One region of the Xanthocytophaga agilis genome, then DNA from elsewhere that is predicted to be linked to it. Evidence: riboswitches for the same ligand, from Rfam matches in the RefSeq annotation. Region 1 holds a riboswitch; each other region holds the start of a gene.
What was found. Region 1 has a riboswitch for S-adenosylmethionine ahead of QNI22_RS07080 (O-acetylhomoserine aminocarboxypropyltransferase/cysteine synthase family protein). Riboswitches for the same ligand answer to the same signal wherever they lie in the genome.

Region 1 (4,486 bases):
ATAATACTCTTCCAGGTTTCGAATAATAGGAATACTACCACACACTGCTGCTTCGTAAAGAATTGGTGTGTTGTATTGATTTTGTAAGGCAACCAGTTCTTCCAGATTTTCTGCAATCATTTTTTTGCTGGCAGAAACAACGGTTTTTCCATTCTGAAGGGCTGTTTTGGCAATGATATACGCATCTTCTGTGTTGTTGATCATTTCAACAACCAGATTGATAGTTGGGTCTCCCAAGATATCATCCGGATCGAATGTAAATCGATCTGCGGGTAATGGACGGGATTTGTGAGGGTTTTTTACACAGATTTTGACAATCTCGGCATTAAAATCTGTTGTATGTGTAAAAATGTCGTAAAGGCCTTGACCTACCACGCCAAAGCCAAATAAACCGATGCGTAATTTCTTGCTCATGTAACGTCTTACTTATATGTCTATATGAATAAAAATCTCACTCTTTTTCTACTGGTATATCTTTCGGAATGTCAGAGGAGATATAAAATTGTTTTAGTATCTGACTCAAAATCTCAAACTCTACTAAAAAACCATCATGTCCATAAATGGATTCTATCTCTGTGTATTGCGCATTCGGTATAGTTTGTGCCAAGTATTTTTGTTCTGATACAGGAAATAAAATATCTGTAGATATACCTATGACAAGTGTTTTGGATCGGATCACCCGTAGTGCTGCTTCTACTCCTCCACGCCCACGCCCTACATTGTGTGAATCCATTGCTTTGGACAATACCCAATAGCTGAATGCATTAAATCGTTTTGCCAATTTCTCACCCTGGTATCGTTGATAAGACGATGCAGGAAAATCATCCTGTTTGTTTTTATCAGGTGACGTTTGTTTCTGAGTGTATGTTTCGTAATGGCGATAAGACAGTAAGGCAATAGATCTGGCTGTTTTCATTCCCTGGATACCTGCATCCGGACGTTTTTCTTTCCAGGTTGGATCTGTTTCGATTGCCATACGTTGTGACTCATTGAAAGCTATTCCCCATGCTGAATGGTAGGCATTGGTGGCTATCAGAATCAGGTTGTCAATGAGAGTAGGCTGCAGAATTGCCCATTCCATAGCCTGTTGCCCACCAAGTGAGCCGCCAATACAGGTGTGGATTTTTGTAATGCCTAAGTGAATACGAAGTAGTTCCATGGCATTGACCATATCCCGGATAGTCACAAACGGAAAGTCGTGATAGTATCGATCATCGGTTTTGTTATTCCATGAAAATGGCCCTGTTGATCCATAATGTGAACCAATGATGTTGGCACATATAATAAAATGCTCATCAGGATTGTAGAATTTACCTTCTCCAATCATTCCTGACCACCAATCATCTGCACTTGCATTTCCTGTCAATGCATGACAAACCCAGATCACATTATCTTTTGTTTCATTTAGTGTGCCGGATGTTCCATACACCAGATTGAACCGTGCTAAAGTTTCTCCAGACTCTAATGTAAATTCTTGTTCGTAACTGAATTGTAAAAGATTCAAATTCAATTAATAATTAGGGATGAAAAGATTGGTTTCATGGCTAGTTATTTTAGCCATGAAACCCTTTTATATTAATTTAATACTGCGCTATCTTCGTGAATTTTAACAAATGCCTGTTCAAAATCGGCTTTAATATCTTCAATATGTTCCAGACCTACTGACACCCGCAGTAATGTAGGCTCTACACCGGCACTGCGTTGTTCTGTTTCATTCAATTGAGAATGAGTTGTTGAGGCTGGATGGATAATAAGCGTCTTGGCATCTCCTACATTGGCCAAATGGCTAGTTAGCTTTAAGCTGTTAACAAATTTCTCAGCTTCATCTTTGCCTCCTTTGATGTTGAACGTCAGAATTGATCCTGCTCCACGTTTCAGATACTTTTGAGCCAGTGTATAATGTGGGCTGCTTGGCAGACCAGGATAGTTTACACTTTCTACCTGATCATGTGCCTCCAGCCATTGGGCCAGTTTCAGTGCGTTCTCCACATGACGATCTGCACGTAAAGAAAGGGTTTCTAATCCTTGAAGGAATAGGAATGAGTTAAACGGACTAATGGCTGGACCCCAATCACGTAAACCTTCTACCCGGCAGCGGATAATGAAGGCGATATTAGGAAGTCCAATAGGATTACCTTCTCCAAAAATTTCCCAGAACTTTAATCCGTGGTATCCCTCTGAAGGTTCAGTAAACTGAGGGTATTTTCCATTGCCCCAATTGTAATTACCACCATCAATTATTACCCCACCAATACTGGTACCATGACCTCCAATCCATTTGGTTGCTGATTCTACAACAACATGGGCTCCATGTTCCAATGGACGGAAAAGATAACCGCCAATACCAAATGTATTGTCAACGATTACAGGTAGATCATACTTTTTGGCTAAGGCTGCAATGGCATCGAAGTCTGCTACATTCAAACCAGGATTTCCAATCGTTTCCAGATAAATAGCCTTGGTTTTTTCATCGATTAATTGTTCGAAGCTGGCTGGTTCATTGTCTTTGGCAAAGCGAGCTTCTACACCAAGCCTTTTAAATGAAACTTTAAACTGATTCCAGCTTCCTCCATATAAAAACGGAGAAGTGACAAAGTTGTCACCAACATTGAGAATGTTATTTAATGCAATAAATTGTGCTGCGTGTCCTGAAGCTACAGCCAGTGCTGCAACCCCTCCCTCCAATGCTGCAATCCGCTTCTCAAAAACGTCCTGAGTAGGATTCATAATACGTGTGTAAATGTTGCCAAACTCTTTTAAGGCAAACAGATTTGCACCATGTGTAGAATCTTTGAACTGGTAGGAGGTGGTTTGGTAAAGAGGCACTGCACGTGATTGTGTAGTAGGGTCAACTTCCTGACCTGCATGCAGTTGTAGGGTTTCGAAACGTAATTGAGACATAACTAGGTGTGTTTGAGGTTGTTAAATAAGATTGAAATTTGGATTCTTGAAAATACAGCTTTTTTAGAGGGAATTCCAAATAAATCTCCTTAAAGTATATAAAACTAGTAGAGTAATGCGACTCCGCTACAATTTTGCACACATCGCAAACTAGAGCGCATTCGGAAAGGAAAGAAACTCAATACACAAAAAAATGCTGGTAGAATGTGTTGCAATAACACAGTCATGCACAAATGGCCTGAAATTGATTTTTTAAGAAGCATGATTTTTTGATTTATATTTCCTAATCAGCTTAGGTAGGATTTAGCACCTTGCCATTGAGGGTAGGTTGCCAGACGTTCTTCGAGCCTATTCTCTCCCGTCTTCTGTATAAACCAATTACTTGTTGAGGGTAATTGACTTGCAGGGTTACAAAAGTAGAAAGCGTTTTTTAGATTTGCAAAATTTGTTTATGAAACCTTCAGCTATGGCAAAATCATTTATCAACCTAGTATAGGTTTTGAGGACAATTCATGTTTTATAAAAAGACATGTCCCAATTAGAATTTAAAAAATGAGATGGGATCAGATTTTGCACTTATTTTGTGGTCATCATTATTCTAAAAATGCTATGGGATTTCAACTTAAGATTTTCTTATTGGTTTTAACGGCTTGGGGAATAGGTTTTCAGGGTGTGCCTAAACTAAAGAAGACAAAGCTAACAGAACAAATTACAGTTTCGCTACCTGAAGATTTTCATCCAATGACAGATGATGAAATTGCCGCCAAATATTTTGTAGCACGAAAGCCAACTGCTAGTTTTTCAAGTGCTGACCGGGTAGCTGATTTCTCTTTTAATCAAACAACTACACCTGGAAGGCAACAGGATCTGGCAATGTTGAAAGACTTTTTTAAATCGGGAATCCGGTCTAACTTTACTAAAGTTGATTTTATTCAGGAAGGAGTTGTCCAGATTAATGAACGGGATTTTGTCGTTTTGGAATACACCGCAGAATTGCGTGATGAGGATCCTAATTCAGCTAATAAGGGTGTTACACGCCAATATTCTTATATTGTATATACAACGATTCGTAATAAAGTGAATGTTATGGCCTTCAATTGTCCTGTTCAGGTAAAAGAACGCTGGCAACCTATTGCGAAAGAGGTTATGAATTCTATAAAAATAAGTGGAAAGTAAGAAAGATAGGTTCAGGTATCATACCTGAACCCTTACTATTTCCGGATAAACTTAATTTCACCATTGACTTCCAACCGGAGTATATTGGCCAGCTGATAATCATTTTTGGTGCTTTGATCCATTGGGACAACATAGTCTACGCCTTTGACAATTTCAGGATCTACATCATCTAGTGTTCTGGGAATAAACTGATTAGGGCGATTTGCAGAAGTTGAAACAATCGCACGATTAAACTTTCCGATAAGCTTCACCAGAAAATCATTGTCTTTGACTAAGCGAATCGCAATACTTCGATCTGATGCTAACACATCGGAAGATACATTTTTTCCATTGGAGTAAACCACAGTTAATGGACGTTCTGAAAATTCAACCAGATCCCAGGCTATATCCGGCACTTTATTCATATATT
Region 2 (4,486 bases), on a different contig from region 1:
GGGTTTAATAAGAGGAAGTATTTCTTGTAGTGTAGTCTCTGTTTTTAACCAGGCCTTTTCCTGTTCAAGCGGAAGGATAAGAGGTATTTTGGTAGAGATAGGAGCAATTAGTTCATTGGCATCTGTGGTAATCATGGCACATGAGATCTGGTTGTTGTTTTGTGAGTCATATTGCCATACACCTGCAAAGGCAAATGGTATATTCCACTTAAGTGTAATACGGTAAGGAATACGACTTTTATAGGAGACTTTTTTCCAGAGATAAAATCCATCCGCAAGGATAATGCAACGTTGTGTGAGTAACTGGGTTGTTTGAGGAGTTGTCTTTTGAGTATCCTGTTTGATAAATACCTTGTGGATTGGTGTTTTTCTGTTCTCTGAAATACCCCATATCGCTTTTGTCAACTGTTTAGGCTGCAGATCAGTAATAACAGATATAGTATTTCCCGGAGAAATATTGTATTGAGGTTCTATGGTTCCTGGGACCTTTATCTCAAAACGACGTATAATTTTTTCTTTTGGAAGACTAAAGGAATAACGATCGTACATACACTCACAAATATTCAATAAGACACGGTTCAACAAAGCCATAAAAATACAGAAAATATGGATACCTCGTTGAATTAACAACTTCACTCATCGTAATAACTTTATTAACAAAATAATTTGTCTTTGGTTGCCATAAAAAGCGATTTACTTAAACTGTTTGTTTACATGAAGCGATGATTAAGTACTTATACTTGTTTTTTATATATGTAAGTTTTTCTAAAACTCAGCGGCTGGTAGTGTAAGCTAATTCATATAAACGAATGAAGTTTTACTAATGAGAATTTATCCTTTTTTCGGGTATATAGAGTATGCTTAGTTTTAATTAATTGATATACAGAGTGTTGTATTGGTATTTTTAACCTTTAATATGATAAAGTTATCTGGTATAAAACATGTTTATTGTACTAAAAAGAACAGTCTCATCGGAAAAACTTTTACGTTAATCGATAAGAAAGATAGTAAAAGCAGGATTTTTATACCGATTATTAGATGTTTAGATAGTTATAATGCACCTATCACGTATAGTCCAATTACTAGTTAACTACAACTTCTTACAATTTGTGAGATATTTGTCTACAGGAATAGACAAGAGTGAATCATATTATATTTTAACTATGAAAAAACTAGTACTGACAATTGGTATTGCTTTAATTAGCTGTGTAATAAGCATTGCTCAACACGCTGAGTTAATGATGTTTTCAGGAGAGATTAAGGTAGATAAGCTAGAAAAAGAGGAGATTTACAAACAATTATCTTCCTGGCAGCAAGAATATATGCCTAAAGAAACCATACGAGAATCTGATAGAGGAGCAGGAGAAATAAAGGGAACATCTTATCTGGTCTATAATAGTAATGTACACGCAGCAAGTGAAGTTACTAAAGGTTTTATTTTGTTTGACTTTAAGTTTGTGGCTATAGAAGATGGTTTTCGTTATCAGATAACAAATTTTAGACATGAAGGAAAGATACGATTTCATACCATTCTGATGACTCCTAGCTTTCCCTATAAGATTAATGCAGTAGAGAAACCTTGGTATGATCTGGTTTGGAAAGATATAAGGACACAAATAAATCAACAAATGCCCAAGATGGTAGCTTCTGTAAAGGATGTTGTAGAGAAAGCTGCGTTGTTGGCTAAAAACGAAAATGAAGCAAAGGATACTCTACTAACTCAGATGGGAAATTAATATATATGATTCAATGTTGATTAATATAATTAATTGGAAAGCTTTATAGTTTCTACTATAAAGCTTTTTTGCATTTGATAATGAGTGAGTTATGAGTGAATATTAAAATGGAATAAACTAATTCTGTAATGTCTATAAAAAAAGTAGACAAATTGTTTGTTATGTTATAAACTGACTATATATTTGTGACATAATCCTGCTAATTAATACCACCATTAATTAGTTAATTTATACAGAGGAAGGGAGAGAACAGGCTCGCAGAACTTCCAGCAACTTTCTGACCACCCGGAAACAGTGCTACATCCTGACCGAATAGGTAAATATAAATTAACAATCGTATGCTAAAAACAACTTATTACTCTACCTGCGGACGAATGTGTTGCTACTGAGATAGATACATTTTTTCTGTATCACATTAACAACACAAGAGGTTAGACCTCTACTCAGACACTATATCTATGTTTAGATAGCCTGAACATACTAACTCTTATGAAGAGAAAGTTCTATTATGTCTGTTCCATATCTTTTCACTTATTATTCTTTAGTACAACTTTATGGAAATATACTTCGATAATGCAGCTACAACACCTTTAGATTCGCAGGTATTAGAAGCTATGTTACCTTACTTAGGTAAGCATCATGGTAATCCTTCATCAACACATCAATATGGAAGACGGGCTAAAGACGCAGTAGAATCAGCCAGGAATACAATCGCTACTCTGTTACATGCTTCACCTGAAGAGATTTTCTTTACATCTGGAGCCACAGAAGCAAATAATCTGGCATTGGCAGGGAGTATTCACACGTTACGTTTCCGGCATTTTATAACAAGCCCTTTAGAACATGATTCAGTGTTAAAAAGCCTGGATTTTTATCGGAAGAATTATCAGATAAGAGTTAGTCTGGTTGAGACAGATGCATGGGGTAGAGTTAATCTTGGGCACCTTCAATACTTATTACAAAAGAATCCAGCATCCTTTGTAAGTCTGATGCACGGAAATAATGAAATTGGGAATCTGAATGAAATAGAAGAAATTGGAAATATATGTCGCACCTATAAAGCTGTTTTTCATTCTGATACGGTTCAGACATTAGGGAAAAGGCAGTTAAATCTATCAAAGGTCCCTGTTCATTTTTTAGTTGGTTCAGCCCATAAGTTTCATGGGCCCAAAGGAATTGGTTTTCTCTATGTAAATAAACAGATCCATTTGCAACCATTGATACATGGTGGCTCTCAGGAAAAAAGTTTGAGAGCGGGTACTGAAAATGTTGCTGGTATTGTAGGTTTGTCAACCGCCTTATCACTTGCCTATGAGAACCTGGATGACACACAGAAATATCTGCAAAAATTAAAAGGTTATCTTATCCGAAGATTGAAGGAAGTATTTCCTCAACTTACCTTTAATGGAGATAGCGATCAACAGGATAAGAGCCTTCCCTCTATTGTTAATATCGGGTTTCCTGCTTTAGGTGATAGAGCTTTGGTAGATATACTGAATGAAAAAGGAATATATGTATCAGGAGGAAGTGCTTGTTCAAATCTGGTAGAGCATGGTTCACATGTACTTAGACAGTTGGGGCGTAATCTGGAACTAGAGAATATTCGCTTCTCATTTAGTAAATACAATACCTTGGCAGAAGTGGATTACTTGGTTAAGGTTTTATCAAATATTTATGAACCCCAAAATGTATTACAGTATGCTGGTGCGGTTAAGTGATTGTTTTTTAGTGCTTTATATAAAAAGTGAAAATTTTTTATGATAATCTCTATAAAATCTATAGGAATTATGTATTTTTGTAAAGTGAGATGAAAAGATCTGTTTTAAATACCCTGAGCAATGGCTAAATAGAATAAAAAATATATGGTGGTAAATGTATTCTTCTTATTCTCAGGCTGTTGCCAGGGTATTAAAAACTGAAAGAAGATTATCCACTTATATTTCAATAAAGGTCTTGTTTACTATGAAATTAAATTATCTGGCATTTGCAATTCCCATTTTCTTATTGTTTACAGCATTAGAATATTGGGTCGCAAGAAAACAACAGAAAGAAGATTATTTCCATTTTGACAGGTCTATTGTCAATATAAGTATTGGCATTGCTGAAAGACTTGCAGATTTATTTACAGTTGGTATTTTCTATTATTTCTATACATACATACACACTCACTTTGCTTTATTTGATATCAAACCAAGCATATTATTGTGGCTGGCATTGTTCCTATGCACTGATTTTGTCTGGTATTGGTATCATCGTCTGGCTCATGAAATTAGCTTATTATGGAGTGTACATGTAGTACATCATCAAAGTGAAGATTTTAACTATACTGTTTCTGCACGTATTACTGTTTTTCAGGCATTGGTTCGGGTTGTTTTTTGGTCTGTACTACCCTGGATCGGGTTTCCACCAGAGATGATTACAAGTATTTTATTAATTCATGGTGCATATCCTTTCTTCATTCATACACGTACTATTGGCAAACTGGGAATACTGGAATATATATTGGTAACTCCTTCTCATCATCGGGTGCATCATGCTTCAGATGAGCATTATCTGGACAAGAACTATGGAGATGTTCTTATTATCTGGGATAAGATTTTCGGGACTTTTGTTGAAGAAAAGGAAGAACCTCATTATGGTTTAACGAAGCCATTGAACAGTCATAGCTTTTTATGGCAGCACTTCCATTTTATACTGGAACTAATGTATACAGTCAAACATACCCAAGGGTGGGGCAATAAAATAAAAAT
Region 3 (4,486 bases), on a different contig from region 1:
AGCCTCATTATAGTTATTTTCTGCACTTTTAATTACACCCTGCAATTCAAGAGAAGCCACATTCAGGTCATTTAGCCTACGGATATTGATAATATCATCAGAATGCAATTGGTGACTATTGCGCCATAACGAAGCATCCAATGCATCTGCATACTTTCTGGCATCAGCGATTTTGTTGCTTTTTACCGCATGCATTCCTGAAGCAAAGTAATATAGAGCATCTTTGTAGGCTATGGCTTTGGTTGTATATAAGCTATCCTGATCGAGCCGAATAGCAGCCAGACGATCTGCAGCCTTCTTGTAAAATCCAAAGCACAGTTCCATCTTGGCAGGTGCAATTACCCCCTGATAAAAGAAACGGCCTTCATATTTTCGTTTGCGTTCTTTAGTAGCAGGCATGCTTTTCAACTTTTCTGCATATAACAGTGCCGTTGCATACCGTCCATCTTCGGCACAGTTAGATAAAAGATAGTTGATGTTATGAATATAATTCCAGGCGTCTACTTCCGCAATTCCCTGCTCTTTCATATATGCAGAGTCGACAGCCAGCGAAGCAGCAAAGGCATCATACGCTTTTTTGTAGTCACCCAACTTATAATACACATGCCCTGGCATATGCACCATATGTCCTGAGGCAGGTGCCAAATTGGGTAACTTGGCAGAACTCTCCAGTGCCTGTTCCGGACAGCAGTTTTCCATCAGATGTATCCAGTAGTGATGAGCAGCAGCATTTTCAGGGTAATTTTTCAGCAGATCACGCAAAAGGTATTCAGCATATAGTTGTCCTTCATGGGGATTCATAGCCGCATCGTACCCTCCCATTTTGCTTAATGCCAGAAATAACTTGGCATCTATGTCTTTCGGATATTTGTGAATGATCAGTTCCAGCTTCTTCTGATATTCTTTTTTACTCCCATCTTGTTCTTCATCTCTTGCCAGTATTGCGTCTGCGTATAGCTTCTCATGTTCAGAAGCTGTTTCTTTTAGCTTTTTCAATTGTTGAACGGCTAATAATTTATCGGCTGTAAAGTCATCTCCTTCAATAGCACCAATGGCACTGTATAAACCCCAGTAAGGCATAAGAGCAACAGAATCAAGCCGAATAGCTTCTTTAAATGCACGATAGGCTTCAAAATCCCAGAAGCAGTGCAATAAAGCAACCCCCTGACTAAAATAAGCCTGTGCCTGTGCAGAAGACGTTTTTATTTTGAGATTAGAAGATCCAATTCCTTTGAGTAATTGCGGGGCAGGAAGATTATGAACATATACAGTTTCCTGCCGATAAGCCTGTATATGTGCCAGATGATTATGATCTCCTCCACCCGAATGAGCATGATGCTCTTCCTGTCTCACACGCTGAGCCAATGCGGTAGAGGAAATCAGTAACACTAGTAAGAAGTAAAATTTCATCAATACTGTATAGAGTTGTATGGTTGCTGTATTTTGTGAAAGGTAGGAAAGATTGGACTTTGGGCAGGCAATGGCAGAACCCAAAGCCAAATCAGATTGGTTAATTCCCTTTCTTACATTCACACTTTAACTATAATTATACTTTTACACTTTACTTTAGAGGCTAAAATCTGTTTTATTTCGCTTTTGCAGTAGCAGTAGATTGTCCGGTAGCAACAATGTTTACATCCAGTTCAAAATCGTCGTAGATAAACTTATCTCCAATATTGGGGAAGAAAGACTTAGAGCCATACTTGATATCGTATTTGGTTCGGTTTACTACTATCTTGGCAGTTGCTGTAGCTTTATCTTTTTCGATCTTCGCAACAGCTGGGAAGTTAACTGTGTTAGTTACACCTTTAATGGTTAGCTTTCCGGAAAGGTCATAGGCATCTCCTCCTTTTGGGGTAGCAGAAGTGATTGTCAGAGTAGCTTTTGGGAACTTCTCTACACCAAAAAAGTCATCGCCTTTTAAATGTTTTACCAGTTTGGCGTTTTGCTCACTATCTGTAATATCGGTAACAGTGATTGTTCGTGTATCAATTTCAAAAGTTCCACCTTTTAGCTTACCATCTGTTACAATCAGATTGCCACTGGTCAATGCAATGTTGCCTGTATGCTGACCAGTAAATTTCTTACCAGTCCAAACTAATTTACTGGCTTGTGTGTCTACTTTCAGAGTTGTTTGTCCCTTAGACGTTTTGTTTCCGATAAAGGATACTAAAACAGAAGCGACAATAGCAAGGAATAAAAAGGAAATACGTTTCATAATTACTGTTGGTTTAGTGGTAAATCAAAAGATAAAACTTGCAGTAGCCGTGAATATCTCTCAATCCAGGGTTCTGGAAGCAATTGGTTATAGGTAGTTGTTGATTGGTTACTTATTTTTCGATTGTAAAGACAAAGCATTTCCACCCTACCAACAAAGGCAGTTCGGCAGACAGTACATGTTTGTGATTACAAATAATAGCAGAGAGAAATTTCTGTCAACAACCACTATCTTCATAGTAGCTTGTTATAGTATAATCCATAGGCTCAACTAAGAAATAGTACATCCCTGTTGTGTGCAATAGACGTCTTACAAATGTTGAGAATAGGAGTTGTTTCATCGTCTTGTTAATTTATCTTTACCAAAATGGTCAGGATGTAGCACTGTTTCCGGGTGGTCAGAAAGTTGCTGGAAGTTCTGCGAGCCTGTTCTCTCCCTTCCTCTGTATAAATTAACTAATTAATGGTGGTGCTTAATTAGTAAGATGATGCAAATGTAGAGACTAATTTGTGATTTCCAAATCATTTCTCTACTTTTTCTGTAGAGATTATGTATTTATATATTTTTCAACTTTTAGGTTAAAAGAAAATAGTCAAAGAATACATCTTTGTGATAGTGCAAGAAGTATATTCCTATGTCAAATACTATAAATAAAAAGGTCTGAATCAATAAGACCAATAATATCTTTTCGAATCTAAGAAAGCTTACGGAAGAGTTACACCCAAAAAAGATCGTATTTGCTAATAAAATTAGTAATAGTAACCGCATATTCTGGTATTGTCTCTAACACTTCAAGTATCTATAAAGAGTGGGTTTTGGAGCAAAAAAATCAAGTTTTGGGTCATTATAGTTCTATCGCTACATTTTTGTACTAATATAATAAACCTTTTTCTCTTTTGGGTTAACGAAAATAAGTTCTGCTGCTGAAGGAGTAACACCATAACAATAAATACTCTGAGGGTAAACATAGAAGTCTTCTGCCCTTAGTTTTTCTACTGTCGGAAACCATGGTGTCTTATGTTGACAATTACCAACAAAAGTTACCGCTTGATCTAAACAGTTGGGAGGCTGTCCATCCGATACCAATTTCTTGATCTACTGTCATTTCATTTAGTTAGTTCGTCAACCGTTATATTCGTTATTTTTATTTCATAAACGTCAAGATGGTCGCCGGTGAATGAATGTGCGGAATTATAGCTATTCAAGACTTTTTCAATCCTCTCGTCGCCAAGTCCACACCAGTTTAATACAAATCTCACGTCTGATTTAGTTGCCTTACCTTCTACGTCTCTGTTGCCCAAAGTCATTGAGTATATTACATAACAACCAATAACTATTACTCCTATCAGTGAAATTCCGCCCCAGATTGTCAGTAGCAGCCTGCTTACTTTAACCATTTTTTCTTTCAAACCTATTTTAGCATTTTTTGTCAGTTGTATTTTCATATCATGGAATATAACTGGTAAATAAACGAACCTTTCTTTGACTTCAAATAAAGATACAGAATGTATAATTATATTATTCAAGCCTCAATTGTGTCCCATTCCTCAAATCTTAGTCATCATTTGCTTAACAAGATCGATTAGCTTGAATTGATTAATCTGATTGGGCTTATACATGTCCCAAATTGGGAATAGCTTTTAGCTCATATGTAACTCCTCTATAAAGTGAGCAAGGAGAAAGACTGGAGTAACAATATGGATTCTTCCTTGTAACAAAGCATAAGCAATATCAGCACTCCTATCAGCATATCCTCCTGCCTTCATGGGTTTGATAATACCATTTTTGACAGGAGGTTGTAGGAACAGGCAAAGGCAATCCTGCCAACGCTAAAGCAATAATGGTTATACCAAGTACGACTACCGTCCAGTCTTCGGTAAAGATAAATCGTGTTTTTTCAGGAAGGGTTTGAGTAACTCGAGACATCGAAATCAGGTTAGCTATATTTTTATAAATGTATTTTAATTCAAAAAAGGCTTTAGAGGCATAATAGGTGTTTTAAAGATATCTTTCAGAGCTCTTTTGGCCGCATAATATCCACACATACCATGTACGCCTCCACCAGGAGGCGTTGAAGAAGAGCAGATATAAATGCCTTTGGCTGATGTTTTATAGGGAGAAAGACGCAAAGCGGGCCGTGTATATAATTGAGTCAAATCAATCACTCCACCATTAATGTCTCCACCTATATAATTTGGATTGTACGATTCCATTTGTATCGTATTCATAGTATGCCGGGCTAGAATACGGTCTTTGAAACCAGGGGCA

Region 2: another riboswitch for S-adenosylmethionine. It lies ahead of QNI22_RS24050 (cysteine desulfurase family protein); the one in region 1 lies ahead of QNI22_RS07080 (O-acetylhomoserine aminocarboxypropyltransferase/cysteine synthase family protein).
Region 3: another riboswitch for S-adenosylmethionine. It lies ahead of QNI22_RS36360 (YceI family protein); the one in region 1 lies ahead of QNI22_RS07080 (O-acetylhomoserine aminocarboxypropyltransferase/cysteine synthase family protein).

What each region holds. Positions count from the first base shown of each region.
Region 1 covers NZ_JASJOU010000002.1:102,814-107,299, reverse strand. Annotated here, with positions in the region: gene QNI22_RS07090 (homoserine dehydrogenase) at 1-414, opposite strand, end outside; gene QNI22_RS07085 (homoserine O-acetyltransferase family protein) at 452-1,504, opposite strand; gene QNI22_RS07080 (O-acetylhomoserine aminocarboxypropyltransferase/cysteine synthase family protein) at 1,576-2,901, opposite strand; SAM riboswitch class I at 3,173-3,277, opposite strand; gene QNI22_RS07075 (hypothetical protein) at 3,511-4,077, shown strand; gene QNI22_RS07070 (L-threonylcarbamoyladenylate synthase) at 4,113-4,486, opposite strand, start outside.
Region 2 covers NZ_JASJOU010000009.1:221,851-226,336, reverse strand. Annotated here, with positions in the region: gene QNI22_RS24060 (SOS response-associated peptidase) at 1-549, opposite strand, end outside; gene QNI22_RS24055 (DUF4468 domain-containing protein) at 1,164-1,736, shown strand; SAM riboswitch class I at 1,962-2,065, shown strand; gene QNI22_RS24050 (cysteine desulfurase family protein) at 2,291-3,454, shown strand; gene QNI22_RS24045 (sterol desaturase family protein) at 3,699-4,486, shown strand, end outside.
Region 3 covers NZ_JASJOU010000021.1:21,615-26,100, forward strand. Annotated here, with positions in the region: gene QNI22_RS36355 (tetratricopeptide repeat protein) at 1-1,533, opposite strand, end outside; gene QNI22_RS36360 (YceI family protein) at 1,586-2,218, opposite strand; SAM riboswitch class I at 2,568-2,671, opposite strand; gene QNI22_RS36365 (hypothetical protein) at 3,325-3,663, opposite strand; gene QNI22_RS36370 (hypothetical protein) at 3,962-4,144, opposite strand; gene QNI22_RS36375 (phytoene desaturase family protein) at 4,180-4,486, opposite strand, start outside.